Flavivirga spongiicola: one gene and its partners. Each later gene encodes a partner of the first gene's protein in a complex. Links are inferred from orthologs where the notes say so. Each region holds a gene or a part of one and is shown in the gene's direction. Other genes may lie near its edges.

Region 1 (5,406 bases):
CCCTTCACCATTGTTAGACAATCCAATAAATAGAAGTATTCCTGTTGAATTGAATATTAGTTTAAAAGGAAATTTAGAAAAACCCGATCCAGAGTTTAGTTTTGAGTTTCCTAATGTAAATTCAACTATTAAATCGGAGCTACAATATCGCTTGGAATCTGATGATGACAGGCAAAATCAAGCATTATATTTTTTAGCGACAGGCGGCTCATTTAAAAATAGAGGAGCAGGGGAGTTTAATGTATCTGGTACAATTGCAGAAAGATTAAATGGCATTATTGGCGGTATTTTTACTAACGGAGATGGAAAACTCAATATAGGATTAAATTACGAGGCAGGTCAAAATAGACCAGATTATCAAACTGGGGATAGAGTTGGAGTTACTTTACAAACACAAATTAGTGACCGGGTACTTATAAATGGTAAAGTAGGTGTTCCGGTAGGTGGTGCAGGAGCAACCGAAACCGTTATTGCAGGAGATGTAGAAATTGATTTTCTATTAAACGAAGATGGCACACTAACTGCTAAAGTATTTAATAGAGAAAATAGTATTAGAAATTTTGGTGAAGCGATAGGTTATACTCAAGGTGTTGGGCTTTCATACAGTGTCGATTTTGATACCTTTAAAGAATTACTTCAAAACTTCTTTAAGAAATCTAAAAAAGAAGACATAGCTCCTCAAGAAAAAACAGAAGAAAAAGAAGCTAATGCATTACCGAATTTCATTAAAGTGAAGCCTTCTACACAAAAATAAACGGCCTTTTTTTACTTTATTTATAGCTGTTTTCATAATAAAACGATTTTTTTTATTAACTCAAACGTTATAGTTTAACAACTATAATTAAAATAAGATAAATGCTATAGATATGTGCATTTTGTTTATTAATTTTACCTGTAAATAATAAAATTTGATGCCAAAAGTAATGAAAAAATTAGCCGTTTTAACTTCTGGAGGAGATTCACCAGGAATGAATGCTGCTATTCGTTCGGTGGTTAGAACATGTGCTTATCATGAGATAGAATGCGTAGGTGTTTATCGTGGTTATGAAGGTTTGATAGAGGGCGATTTTAAGTTAATGGACGCACGTAGCGTAAAAGGAATTATAAACAAAGGGGGAACTATATTAAAATCTGCACGATCTAAAGAGTTCAGAACAGTTGAAGGCAGACAAAAAGCATTTAAACAATTAATAGATGCCAATATTGATGGATTAGTTGTTGTTGGTGGTGATGGTTCTTTTACAGGAGCTTTAATTTTTAATCAAGAATTTGGCTTTCCAGTCATGGGAATACCGGGTACCATTGATAATGACATTTATGGAACCTCCCATACTTTAGGGTTTGATACAGCTTTAAATACAGTAGTAGATGCTATAGATAAGATTCGTGATACAGCGAGTTCCCATAACAGATTATTCTTTATTGAAGTCATGGGACGCGATGTAGGACATATAGCTCTAAATGTTGGTATAGCTGGCGGTGCTGAAGAGATTTTAATCCCTGAAGAAGATTTAGGATTAGATAGATTGGTAGAGTCGCTGAATAGAAGTAGAAAATCTGGTAAAACTTCAAGCATAGTTATAGTTGCTGAAGGTGATAAAATTGGTAAAAACATATTCGAACTAAAGGATTATGTAGATGAAAACATGGAAGGTTACGATGTTCGAGTATCAGTTTTAGGCCATATGCAGCGAGGAGGAGCACCATCATGTTTCGATCGTGTTTTAGCCAGTAGAATGGGTGTAAGTGCGGTTGAGTCCTTATTAGAAGGAGAAACTAATTATATGGTTGGTTTGTTAGACAATAAAGTAGAATTAACACCATTAGAGAAAGCCATAAAAGGAAAGTCAAAAATTAACTTAGAATTATTGCGTGTCTCAGATATCATGAGCACATAACATTTATAAATAAGATTATGTCAAAATTAAAATTAGGAATTAACGGATTTGGAAGAATTGGAAGAATAGCTTTTAGAGTAGCAGCTTCTAGACCAGATATTGAAGTAGTTGGAATAAACGATTTACTAGATGTAGATCATTTAGCATATTTATTAAAGTACGATTCTGTTCACGGACAGTTTGATGGAACTATAGAAACAAATAACGGTAACTTAGTGGTTAATGGTAATGAAATAAGAATTACTGCAGAACGTAACCCAGAAGATTTAAAATGGGATGCGGTTGGAGCAGAAGTTGTTTTAGATTGTACAGGTATCTTCACTACTTTAGAAGGTGCTCAAAAGCATATTACTGCTGGAGCTAAGAAGGTGGCTATTTCTGCACCATCTGCAGATGCACCAATGTTTGTAATGGGGGTTAATCACGACGAAATTACTGCAGAAAATACTATCGTATCTAATGCATCTTGTACAACAAACTGTTTAGCGCCTTTAGCAAAAGTAATTAACGATAAATTTGGTATTGCAGAAGGTTTAATGACTACAGTTCATGCTGCTACAGCAACACAGTTTACTGTTGATGGTCCTTCAAGAAAAGATTACAGATTAGGTAGAGCTTCTTTAAATAATATTGTGCCTGCATCTACAGGAGCTGCAAAAGCAGTAGGAAAAGTAATTCCAGAATTAAATGGTAAATTAACAGGTATGGCTTTTAGAATACCTACTGTTGATGTATCTGTGGTAGATTTAACATGTCGTTTAGAGAGACCAGCTTCTTTTGATGAGATCAAAGCGGCTTTGAAAGATGCTTCAGAAAATGAATTAAATGGTGTTCTAGGATACACAGAAGAAGGTGTCGTATCTCAAGATTTCGTTTCAGAACCAAAAACAAGTACATTTGATGCAAACGCAAGTATGGCATTAAATGATAACTTTGTTAAATTAGTATCTTGGTATGATAATGAATTTGGCTATTCAACTAAATTAGTTGATTTAGCACAACATATCGGTTCAATATAAATTATTAATTTAGTCCGCAGAGTAACTTTATTAATAAAGCAACTCTGTGGACTTTTTATTTAAAAACTTATGATTTTAATTGTTGATAGTGGTTCTACAAAATCTGATTGGATAGCTGTAGATAGTAATGGTAATCAATTACTGGAAAAAATACGTACTAAAGGGCTTAACCCAGCTATTTTACCAAAAAAGAAATTAAAAAAAATAATTAAATCTAATAGTTTATTAAAGGAGCATAAGGAAAGTGTTAGTCATGTTTTCTTTTATGGGGCTGGTTGTGGTACGGCAAAACCATCAGCACTTTTAAAACAGGTGTTAGAAAAAATGTTTGTCAATGCCCATGTTGAAGTGAATGAAGATACCATGGCTGCGGTTTATTCTACAATTAGTCATGATAAAGAGGCGGCAGTAGTTTGTATTCTGGGAACGGGGTCTAATTGTAGTTACTATAATGGTAAAGAGTTAGTGCAGAGTGTTGACTCTTTAGGATACTCTATTATGGATGATGCCTCTGGTAATTATTATGGACGTCAATTGATTAGAGATTATTATTTTAATCATATGCCGGAAGACATTAAAATAGCCATCAGCAGTAAATTTAATATGGAGTCTGATTATATAAAGTATAACTTATACAAACAACCTAATCCTAGTGCGTATCTAGCCAGTTTTGCTGAGTTTATGTTTTTAAATAAGGAGTCAGAATATATTAGTAACCTTATAAAAAAAGGCATCCGATTATTTGCTATTAATATGATTATGCAATATAAAGAGGAGCTAAAAACCGCTCCAGTTCATTTTGCAGGGTCTATTGCATATTTCTCACAAGATGAAATTAAAGCTGTAGCTCAAGAGATGGGATTTACAGTTGGTAATTTTGAGCGAAGACCTATTGAAGGTCTGGTGTCTTTTCACACTAAAAATTTATAAGTTTTTTAATCTAAAAATTCCCCGATCAAGCATCGGGGTTTTCTTCTCACTTCTCCTTGAGAGAGGTCGGAACTGCTTTTTACAGTTTCGGGTAAAGTAAAACACAAAATTTCGATTTTTGATCCTGAAGCCAAAACTTTGTGCTCAACTTGATATGGGTATGAAACTGGCAAAATATCCTTACGGCTTGCCTCGGGGGATAGTCGGTTTTAATAATTTTTTTATTTATCACGCAACCGTTTTAATGATATATCATCTTAGATATAAAATCATTAGATGCGTTTTATGAAAAAAATAGTATTACTGGTAACTTTATGTTCGTTGTTTTTAGCTTGCAAAAATGATGATGATTCAGCTGAAATTAAATATGAATCCACAGCAGTGATTAAAGGCCAAGATCTTACATTATGTGCTTGCTGTGGAGGATGGATAATAGAAATTGATAACATGACCACAGATTATCGATTTGAAATACTTCCTGAAAATGCTAATATAGATCTGCAAAAAGTAACATTTCCTTTAAATGTAAAACTGAATTGGGAAGTAAATAATACATGTGCATCTATTACACGTATTATAATCGAAGATATTATTGAAATGTAAAAGATTTAAAACCATAATTTTTTATAGAGTGTTGACTAATAAGAGCCTACCATTTTTTCATGCTTATATACTACACAGGTGCTTTAAACCACTGTGATTCAGTAATAAAAACTGAGAGAAAAATGCTAGCTGAAGGTTTAATTGGTTTACAAGCAGAAGGGCAAAGTATAGCGTTAAGAGAAATAAAAATAAAGGAATTATAAAGTTTTAATATAATTTGAATAAGTTTGTTAAAACGTATTAATAAATGAGCTTTTTCTCACGGTTTACTAAATCTATAAAAAAAAGAAGGGTATTATCTTTTTTTATTTTTATTTCTATGGCCACCATACTATTGGTGAGCTATTTCTTTCTTGAAAAGAAAATTGGTTTAGAAACGATAGCATTGTTTTTATTTATTCTAGCCATAATACAAGTTTTTGTATTGCAGTATTTTTTTAAAAATCAATTAAAAAACGATACTGTACAATCAAATTTAAACATTCGAATTAAGGAGCTGAAAGCAATTCTTGAAGAATCTGATAGAATAATTGAGCATAAATCAATTTATTTAGCAAACATGAGTTATGAGGTTCGTACACCACTTAGTACTGTTTTAGGCATGCTAAACATGTTAAAGCAGACGGAACTTAATAGCGATCAAAAAGCACAGGTTGAAATAGCAGAATATTCTTCGAAACATTTATTGCAATTAGTAAACATGGTGACTGATAATGCTGATGTGGAAACAGGAGATATTAAATTAGATTTATTAGCGATAGATTTAAAATCGGATTTATCCCGTCTTTTTAAAGTCTTTGAATATCAAGCCTGGGAAAAAGGTTTAGAATTTGATTTTAAGTTTTTATATGAAGAAAAAGAAACGTTTTCTGTTTTAGGTGATTCGGCTAGAATTCAACAAATATTGATCAATTTGATTAACAACGCTATAAAGTTTACTAACTATGGAAAGATAT
Region 2 (4,214 bases), 600 kb from region 1 along the record:
AGCGTTCGTTAGTAAAATTAGTGGGAAAGCGTCGTGCTTTACTAGATTACTTAACTAAGAAAGATATCTTAAGATATCGTGCCATAGTAAAAGAATTAGGATTAAGAAAATAATTAAAAGAGGCTTAACAGCCTCTTTTTTGTTTTTGCGCAGCTGTCTCTAGCCAAAAAATAAAGTGATGCGCAAATAATATAACTCGGACGAAGAGTATAAATTACGTAATTATATGATTAAGCAGATCCTGAAATGAGTTCAGGACACATAGTTTTTCATTGGTCACACAACAACTACAACAACACAACGACCATTGTTTAATTAGAATTAAAAAATTTATGATTCCACAAGTTTTTAGAGAGGTCATAGACCTAGGTAACGGTAGAGAAATTTCTATCGAAACTGGAAAATTAGCAAAACAAGCGCATGGTAGCGTTGTTGTGCAATCTGGAAAATGTATGCTTTTGTGTACAGTTGTTTCCAATTACAAACAGTCAGATGTTGACTTCTTACCATTAACAGTTGACTATAGAGAAAAATTTGCTGCGGCAGGACGTTATCCTGGAGGTTTCTTTAAAAGAGAAGCAAGACCTAGTGATGGTGAAGTATTAACAATGCGTCTTGTAGACCGTGTTTTACGTCCATTATTCCCAAAAGATTATCATAGTGAAACTCAGGTGATGATTCAGTTAATGTCTCATGATGATGATGTTATGCCAGATGCCATGGCTGGATTAGCGGCTTCTGCTGCTATTCAACTATCAGATTTCCCTTTTGAATGTGCTATTTCTGAAGCCAGAGTTGGTCGTGTAAACGGCGAATTCGTAATCAACCCAACACGTTCTCAGTTATTAGAGTCTGACATTGATATGATGATTGGTGCCTCGGCTGATTCTGTAATGATGGTTGAAGGTGAAATGGATGAGATTTCTGAGGAAGAAATGACTGAAGCTATCAAATTTGCACACGAAGCTATTAAAGTACAATGTGCTGCACAAGTTGCTTTAGCTGAAGCATTCGGAAAAAAAGAAGTTCGCGAGTACGAACCTGAACGTGAAGATACCGATTTAGCTCAAAAAATTCATGATATGGCATACGACAAAGTATATGCTGTAGCAAAAGCAGGTTCTGCTAAACATGAAAGAGGCGCTGCATTTGCAGAAATCAAAGAAGAAATAAAAGCGACTTTCTCTGAAGAAGAATTAGAAGATATTGGAGGTTTAATATCTAAATATTACAGTAAAGCTGAAAAAGCGGCTGTTAGAGATTTAACTTTAAACGAAGGTTTACGTTTAGATGGTCGTAAGACTGATGAAATTAGACCTATTTGGTGTGAGATTGATTATTTACCATCAACTCATGGTTCTGCAATCTTTACTCGTGGAGAAACTCAAGCATTAGCAACAGTTACTTTAGGAACATCTAGAGAAGCGAATCAAATAGATATGCCATCTTTTGAAGGAGAAGAACGTTTCTATTTACATTATAACTTCCCTCCTTTTTCAACAGGAGAGGCCAGACCAATTCGTGGGACATCTCGTCGTGAAGTAGGACATGGTAATTTAGCACAACGTGCTTTAAAAGGTATGGTTCCTGAAGATTGCCCTTATACAGTTCGTGTTGTTTCTGAAGTATTAGAAAGTAACGGTTCGTCTTCTATGGCAACGGTTTGTTCTGGTACTATGGCACTTATGGATGCTGGTGTTCAATTAAAGAAACCTGTTTCTGGTATTGCCATGGGATTAATTTCTGATGTAGATTCTGGAAAGTATGCGGTTCTATCTGATATTTTAGGTGATGAAGATCACTTAGGGGATATGGATTTTAAAGTAACTGGTACTGCCGATGGTATTACAGCTTGTCAAATGGATATAAAAGTAAAAGGATTGTCTTATGAAATTCTTGTAAATGCTTTAAATCAAGCTCGTGACGGTCGTTTGCATATTTTAGACAAATTAACTGATACTATCGCTGCTCCTGCAGAAGATGTGAAACCGCACTCTCCAAAAATGGTAACCAGAAGAATTCCTAACGAATTTATTGGTGCATTAATTGGTCCTGGTGGAAAAGTAATTCAAGAATTACAAAAAGAAACAGGAACAACGATCGTTATTAATGAAGATCCAGTTACCGAAGAAGGTATTGTTGAAGTTCTAGGTGTTGGTAACGAAGGTATCGATGCTGTTTTAGCAAAAATAGATTCATTAATGTTTAAACCAGAAGTTGGTAGCGTTTACGAAGTAAAAGTTATTAAAATGCTTGATTTTGGAGCCGTTGTAGAATACATGGATGCTCCTGGAAATGAAGTATTATTACACGTGAGCGAATTAGCTTGGGAACGTACAGAAAATGTATCTGACGTTGTAAACATGGGAGACGTTTTTGATGTGAAGTATTTTGGAGTTGATTCAAGAACGCGCAAAGAAAAAGTATCTCGTAAAGCTATTTTACCAAAACCGGAAGGTTATGTAGCAAGACCACCAAGAGAAAGTAATGGACGTGATAGCAGAGGTGGGCGTGATAACAGAGGTAGAGACAATCGAGGACGTGATAACCGTCGTGATGACAGAAAACCTAGAGAAGATAAAAAAGAAGGTTAATTAATTTAACACCTTTATAATCTACAAACTTAAAACCTCTCAATTTAAATTGAGAGGTTTTTTTTTCTCAACTTTTAAACTGCCAATTAATTATAGGAAATGAGCGCTTGTCATTTTTATTCCATATACCCAATTGAATGCCTCTAAAGTTTTTTGCTTTATTAAAAACACCAATTTGTACTCCTCTACCTTTTTCATATATGTAATTCTCAGCGGCAATTTGCATACCATTAAAACGTCTTGCTACGTTATTCCAAACACTTGCAATCATAATACCATTACCTTGATAAACTTGATTGCCTCCAAAACTGGCTACAATTCCATTTGCTCTTTCAATTGAATTAGTAAGTCCTGCTATAGAGACACCGTTATTCTTTCTGCTGTAATGCATAAAACCTGTTAAAGAGATACCATAAGAATCAATACCTTCAAAAGTTCCAGTCGAAATATTTAGACCATAAATTTGTTGTGTCACACTAGTGTTTTCCATATGCTTTTTATAGGCAACTTCATTTGTAGAGATAGGTGTTCTTGGAGCAAGAAAATAAAAGGGAGATAAAGGAAATATTTCAATTCGAATGCCAAACGTTCTTGTAAGTTTATGTTTATTATTATAATCCGTTGGAAAAGCACCTAAAGACACTCCTACTATATCGGTGTTCATACTATGAGTTGTCCAAATAGGGCCTCTTAATTTTCGGTTTACAATTGAGTCGTTTTGGCCAACAACACTTAAATTAACTAATAATATAGTAATAATGCATATTAATTTTCTCATAATTATAATTTTTAAATTCAGTCCAAAACTATTGCTATAATCACATATTTAATTGCTTAAAATGCAAGATAAAATATTATTATTTGTGATTATCACAAATAACAAATACATTTGAAAATGTATCAGATCGTTTTTATTCAGAATTTAAAACAGGAATTACCCAAAGGCACTTCAACTATTGAAGCTATTTCTACTGCTTTAGATATTAGCTATGACGCTGCACATAGGCGGGTGAGTTTAAAAAGTAAATTCTCTATTGAGGAAACCATTGTTTTGGCTAAATATTATAACATATCCTTAGACCGCTTGTTTGAAATCACAAACGCGGAGTTTGTGACAATTGAAAAGACAAAACATATCGAAACAGAATCCGAACTTCAATGCTACTTTGACGATTCTTACAATTCACTTTATCCCTTATTAAAACAAAAGGAAGGTCGTATTATATATTCAGCAAAAGATATTCCTTTATTTTATAATTTAAATGGTGATAAATTAAGTCAGTTTAAATATTATGTTTGGCTCAAATTATTAAATCCAAAATTAGCAACTAAAAGCTTCGAAAATTTTGCACCAAGCCCTGCTTTAATTGAAGCTGGAAAAAAATTAGGCAGTCTTTATTATAATTTGAATACCATTGAGATATGGGATATCACTTCGGTTAATAGTACATTAAAGCAGATTCATTTTTACTACCAGGCTGGACAGGTAAAAACGGAAAATGCTTTACAAATCTGTCAACTATTAAAACAATTAATCAAAGATATTTCTGTTAAACTAATTAATAAAAATCTTAAATTCAAGCTGTACTACAATGAGTTGCATTTAATGAATAATAATGT
Region 3 (4,214 bases), on another replicon or contig:
AATTTGAGGCTTTAAAATTAGCAAATACAATACTTGGTAGTGACGATAATAAAAGAGAAACTAAGCTTAAAATAAACGCACTAATAAGAGAAATAGACTATTGTATTGCTCAACTCTCAGATTAGTGTAACATAAATTCAATGCCAGAAAAGCTTAAAATAAAGCTATCTATAGCTAATAGAGTATATCCTTTAACGATTGAAGCAAATCAAGAAGAAGGATTGCGTAAAGCGGCTAAGAACATTGAAGCGATGATAAAGCAATTTGAGCAAAGTTATTCTGTTAGAGATAAACAAGATGTATTGGCCATGTGCGCGTTACAATTTGCATCTCAAGTAGAACAGGATTCAATTAATAAAGATAATGTAAATGAGCATGTAGAAGATAAGCTAAATGCGCTTAATGATTTATTACATTCTTATTTGATCTCTTAAACGTTCTTTAAAATAAACTAAAAAGTTACTGCCTACATTGGTTATTTTTTTTGATAAACTCAACGTTAATTCTTTAAAAAGGGTGAGTTTAAGTTGTAAAAGCATGCTGCTAGTACTGATTTATTTTAGATACTTGAGCAGACCCTTGATCAGCTTGTTAGCCCTAAACTTGTTTTTAAGGGGTTTATACAAAACTTTATACCAGTGTAGGCTTTTTTATATACAAAAACTAACTAAATACAATGGACAACTCAATTATATATGCAGTAGGAGGTGTTATTTTAGGACTCATCATAGGTTTTATTATAACAAAGAGGCTTGAAAAAAATAATGCTTCTAAACTTGTAAAAGAAGCAAAGAAAAATGCAGATCTAATTCTAAAAGAGGCTAAAAGTGAAGGAGAAAGGCTTAAAAAAGATAAAATTCTTCAAGCCAAAGAAAAATTTATAGAGCTCAAGTCTGAGCATGAAAAAGTTATCTTATCTAGAGATAAGAAAATGGCCGAAGCCGAAAAACGTACACGTGATAAAGAATCGCAAATATCAAACGAACTTTCAAAAGGGAAAAAACTTAATGAAAGTTTAGACGGTAAAATAAAGGGCTATAATCATAGACTTGATGTTCTTGAAAAAAGACAAGAGGAACTTGATAAGCTTCATAAAAATCAAGTGCAACAATTAGAGGTCATTTCGAGCCTTTCTGCAGAAGAAGCTAAAGAACAATTAGTAGAGTCTTTAAAAGGTGAAGCTAAAAATGATGCCATGGCTTACATTCAAAGCTCTTTAGAAGAGGCTAAATTAACGGCAGAACAAGAAGCAAAAAAAGTTATTATAAATACCATACAACGTATAGGAACAGAAGAAGCTGTTGATAACTGTGTGTCTGTATTCAATATAGAATCGGATGATGTTAAAGGGCGTATTATTGGTAGAGAAGGTCGGAACATTCGTGCTATTGAAGCTGCAACAGGTGTTGAGATTATAGTTGACGATACACCAGAAGCTATTATACTATCATGCTTTGATTCTGTAAGAAGAGAAATTGCACGTTTGTCATTACATAAATTAGTCACTGACGGTAGAATTCACCCTGCACGTATTGAAGAGATTGTAAAGAAAACTCAAAAACAAATAGAACAAGAAATTATTGAAGTTGGAAAACGTACAGTAATTGATCTTGGGATACATAATTTGAACCCAGAGCTTATTAAGATGGTGGGACGTATGAAATACCGTTCCTCTTATGGCCAAAACTTGTTACAGCACTCACGTGAAGTTGCAAAACTTTGTGGTGTTATGGCAGCAGAATTAGGACTCAACCCAAAACTTGCTAAACGCGCTGGATTATTACATGATATCGGAAAAGTGCCAGATGCGGAAGCAGATATGGAAACACCACACGCTATTCTTGGGATGCAATGGGCTGAAAAATTTGGTGAAAAAGCAGATGTATGTAACGCTATTGGAGCGCATCATGATGAAATTGAAATGAAATCTTTATTAGCTCCAATTATACAAGTTTGTGATGCCATTTCTGGAGCGCGTCCTGGAGCACGTCGTCAAGTACTCGATAGTTATATTCAACGTTTAAAAGATTTAGAAGATATTGCTTTTGGTTTTACAGGAGTTAAAAAAGCTTATGCTATTCAAGCAGGTAGAGAATTGAGGGTTATTGTTGAAAGTGAAAAAGTAGATGATCAAAAAGCAGCAGATTTATCGTTCAGTATATCACAAAAGGTGCAAACAGATATGACCTATCCAGGTCAAGTTAAAGTAACTGTAATTAGAGAAACCAGAGCAGTTAATATTGCTAAGTAATGTATTCCTGTGAAAACAGGAATCTCATGAACAATACCTAAATAGATTATAATAGTACATTATATTTAAGAATAAAAAATCCAGCAGAAGCTGGGTTTTTTATTCTTGCCAACAGCTAACAGCCAACAACTATTTCCTAGGATGATACTTTTCTACCACCTCGGTTAAGTGACTTTTATCTAAATGTACATATATTTCGGTAGTGGTTATACTTTCATGGCCAAGCATTAATTGTATAGACCTGAGATCTGCATCATTTTGTAATAAATGAGTAGCAAACGAATGTCTGAAAGTATGTGGAGAGATATTTTTTTTGAGTCCGATTTTCTCTGCCAAACGCTTAATAATGGTAAAAATCATTGCTCTGGTAAGTTGTTTGCCTCTTCTGTTTAAAAAGAGTGTGTCTTCGTAGCCAGCTTGAATATTTAAATGATTTCGGATTTCTTTTCTATATATGTTAATATATTTTTGAGTGATATCTATAATTGGCACAAAGCGTTGTTTGTCACCTTTACCAGTAACTTTTATAAAGCCTTCATCAAAAAACAAATCAGAAATCTTAAGATTAATGAGCTCGCTGACTCGCAACCCACACCCATAAAGTGTTTCTAACATAGCACGATTGCGTTCTCCTTCAGGTTTACTTAAATCTATAGCATTTATAATAATATCAATTTCTTCTTCACTTAACGTATCAGGTAACTTTCTACCAATTTTTGGTGATTCAATAAGTTCTAAGGGGTTAGAAGTCATATAATCCTCAAAGATTAAATAGCTAAAAAAACTGCGTAAACCAGAAATTAAGCGCGATTGTGAACGAGCATTGACGCTTTTAGCTACTTCATATATAAACCCCTGAACTACTTCTTTAGTAATCGTAATTGGAGATTCACTGATCTCATGATTTTCTAAATAGTTAATTAGCTTTTTAACATCACGTGAATAGTTTTCTATGGAATTTTCTGATAGACCTCTCTCAATTTTTAGATACAATTTATAGTCTTTAAGTGCGTGCTCCCATTTCATATTTTGTAAAAATAAAGTAAATCTTTGGATTTCTACTTTTGTAAATTGAATAAAGAATTACATGCATTTTTGTTTAATCATATCATTATCAGTCTTTTTGATGGATGTTAAATAAATTTATTATTTTGTTGACAGTGTAAATTGTCAAAAACCATTTTAAAGCAATTATCAATGAAGGTATTCCTATTGGTAATGTTGGAGATTTGATCACTTTTGCAATAACTGTTGATTTGGGATATATATTAGAGATGTTTGATGTAGGTGTCTAAACAGGTCACACTAATTATTTTAATTTTAGATTAAATACTAATGAGTAATAAAGAAGGAACTAAACATTTCCTTTTTATTTTGTTTGCCTAAAAAAGCATATTTATAGATGATTTTTCTTTTTCTTATACCCGAATCATAGTAATTTCGTAAGTTTATTACTTCATAATTTGTAAAAATAAAAATACGCATATTCTTGTAAATCCGATAAAAAGCATATTAAATCGTCTAAACACTGTTTTTTTACAAATTTCTTTTTACGATAAATAAAAATGAGTTTTATTTGTCCCAATCAAAAATTAAAAACAATTTTATCTTATGAAGAAATTACTACTTTGTGCTGCTGTTGCAGTATTTGGATTATCAAGCATGAATGCTCAAGAAACAAAATTTGGTGTTAAAGCAGGTATTGATGCTGCATCACAAAAATTAAAAGGAGGAATAGTCAGTGTTACCGTTTCTGAGACGGGATTTTATGTAGGTGCTTTTGCTGAAATTGGAATTTCAGATGCTTTTAGTTTTCAACCAGAAGTTCTTTATGTTGCAGTAGACAATTTAGATCAAATAGCTATTCCACTTATGGCGAAATTTGGAGTCTCTGAAAAATTAGATGTACTTGCCGGACCAGCTTTAGGTATTTTACTTGATACTGCTGATGGAGTAAAGTCTT

Evidence for each region.
Region 2: pfkA (region 1) and Q4Q47_RS13160 share a complex: the UniProt entries of both Bacillus subtilis proteins name them as parts of the possible RNA degradosome complex. The link is inferred for Flavivirga spongiicola from one-to-one orthologs.
Region 3: pfkA (region 1) and rny share a complex: the UniProt entries of both Bacillus subtilis proteins name them as parts of the possible RNA degradosome complex. The link is inferred for Flavivirga spongiicola from one-to-one orthologs.

The regions. Positions count from the first base shown.
Region 1 is NZ_JAUOEO010000001.1:3,882,094-3,887,499, forward strand. Bases 1-2,904 are described here. They hold pfkA (6-phosphofructokinase), read left to right. Parts: upstream 1-911; coding sequence 912-1,898; downstream 1,899-2,904. Other genes in these bases: Q4Q47_RS15435 (translocation/assembly module TamB domain-containing protein), read left to right, coding at 1-754; gap (type I glyceraldehyde-3-phosphate dehydrogenase), read left to right, coding at 1,916-2,904. Outside these bases: more of gap, read left to right, coding at 2,905-2,917; Q4Q47_RS15450 (N-acetylglucosamine kinase), read left to right, coding at 2,987-3,847; Q4Q47_RS15455 (hypothetical protein), read left to right, coding at 4,124-4,450; Q4Q47_RS15460 (hypothetical protein), read left to right, coding at 4,510-4,653; Q4Q47_RS15465 (ATP-binding protein), read left to right, coding at 4,770-5,406. UniProt on the Bacillus subtilis protein: Catalyzes the phosphorylation of D-fructose 6-phosphate to fructose 1,6-bisphosphate by ATP, the first committing step of glycolysis.
Region 2 is NZ_JAUOEO010000001.1:3,280,992-3,285,205, reverse strand. What follows is about bases 1-2,963. They hold Q4Q47_RS13160 (polyribonucleotide nucleotidyltransferase), read left to right. Parts: upstream 1-332; coding sequence 333-2,594; downstream 2,595-2,963. Other genes in these bases: Q4Q47_RS13155 (LA_2272 family surface repeat-containing protein), read right to left, coding at 2,662-2,963; rpsO (30S ribosomal protein S15), read left to right, coding at 1-113. In the rest of the region: more of Q4Q47_RS13155, read right to left, coding at 2,964-3,372; Q4Q47_RS13150 (helix-turn-helix domain-containing protein), read left to right, coding at 3,490-4,214. UniProt on the Bacillus subtilis protein: Involved in mRNA degradation. Catalyzes the phosphorolysis of single-stranded polyribonucleotides processively in the 3'- to 5'-direction. Necessary for competence development in Bacillus subtilis.
Region 3 is NZ_JAUOEO010000002.1:148,000-152,213, forward strand. Bases 1-2,963 are described here. They hold rny (ribonuclease Y), read left to right. Parts: upstream 1-676; coding sequence 677-2,251; downstream 2,252-2,963. Other genes in these bases: Q4Q47_RS20660 (hypothetical protein), read left to right, coding at 1-125; Q4Q47_RS20665 (cell division protein ZapA), read left to right, coding at 141-434; xerD (site-specific tyrosine recombinase XerD), read right to left, coding at 2,381-2,963. In the rest of the region: more of xerD, read right to left, coding at 2,964-3,277; Q4Q47_RS20685 (porin family protein), read left to right, coding at 3,863-4,214. UniProt on the Bacillus subtilis protein: Endoribonuclease that initiates mRNA decay. Initiates the decay of all SAM-dependent riboswitches, such as yitJ riboswitch. Involved in processing of the gapA operon mRNA, it cleaves between cggR and gapA.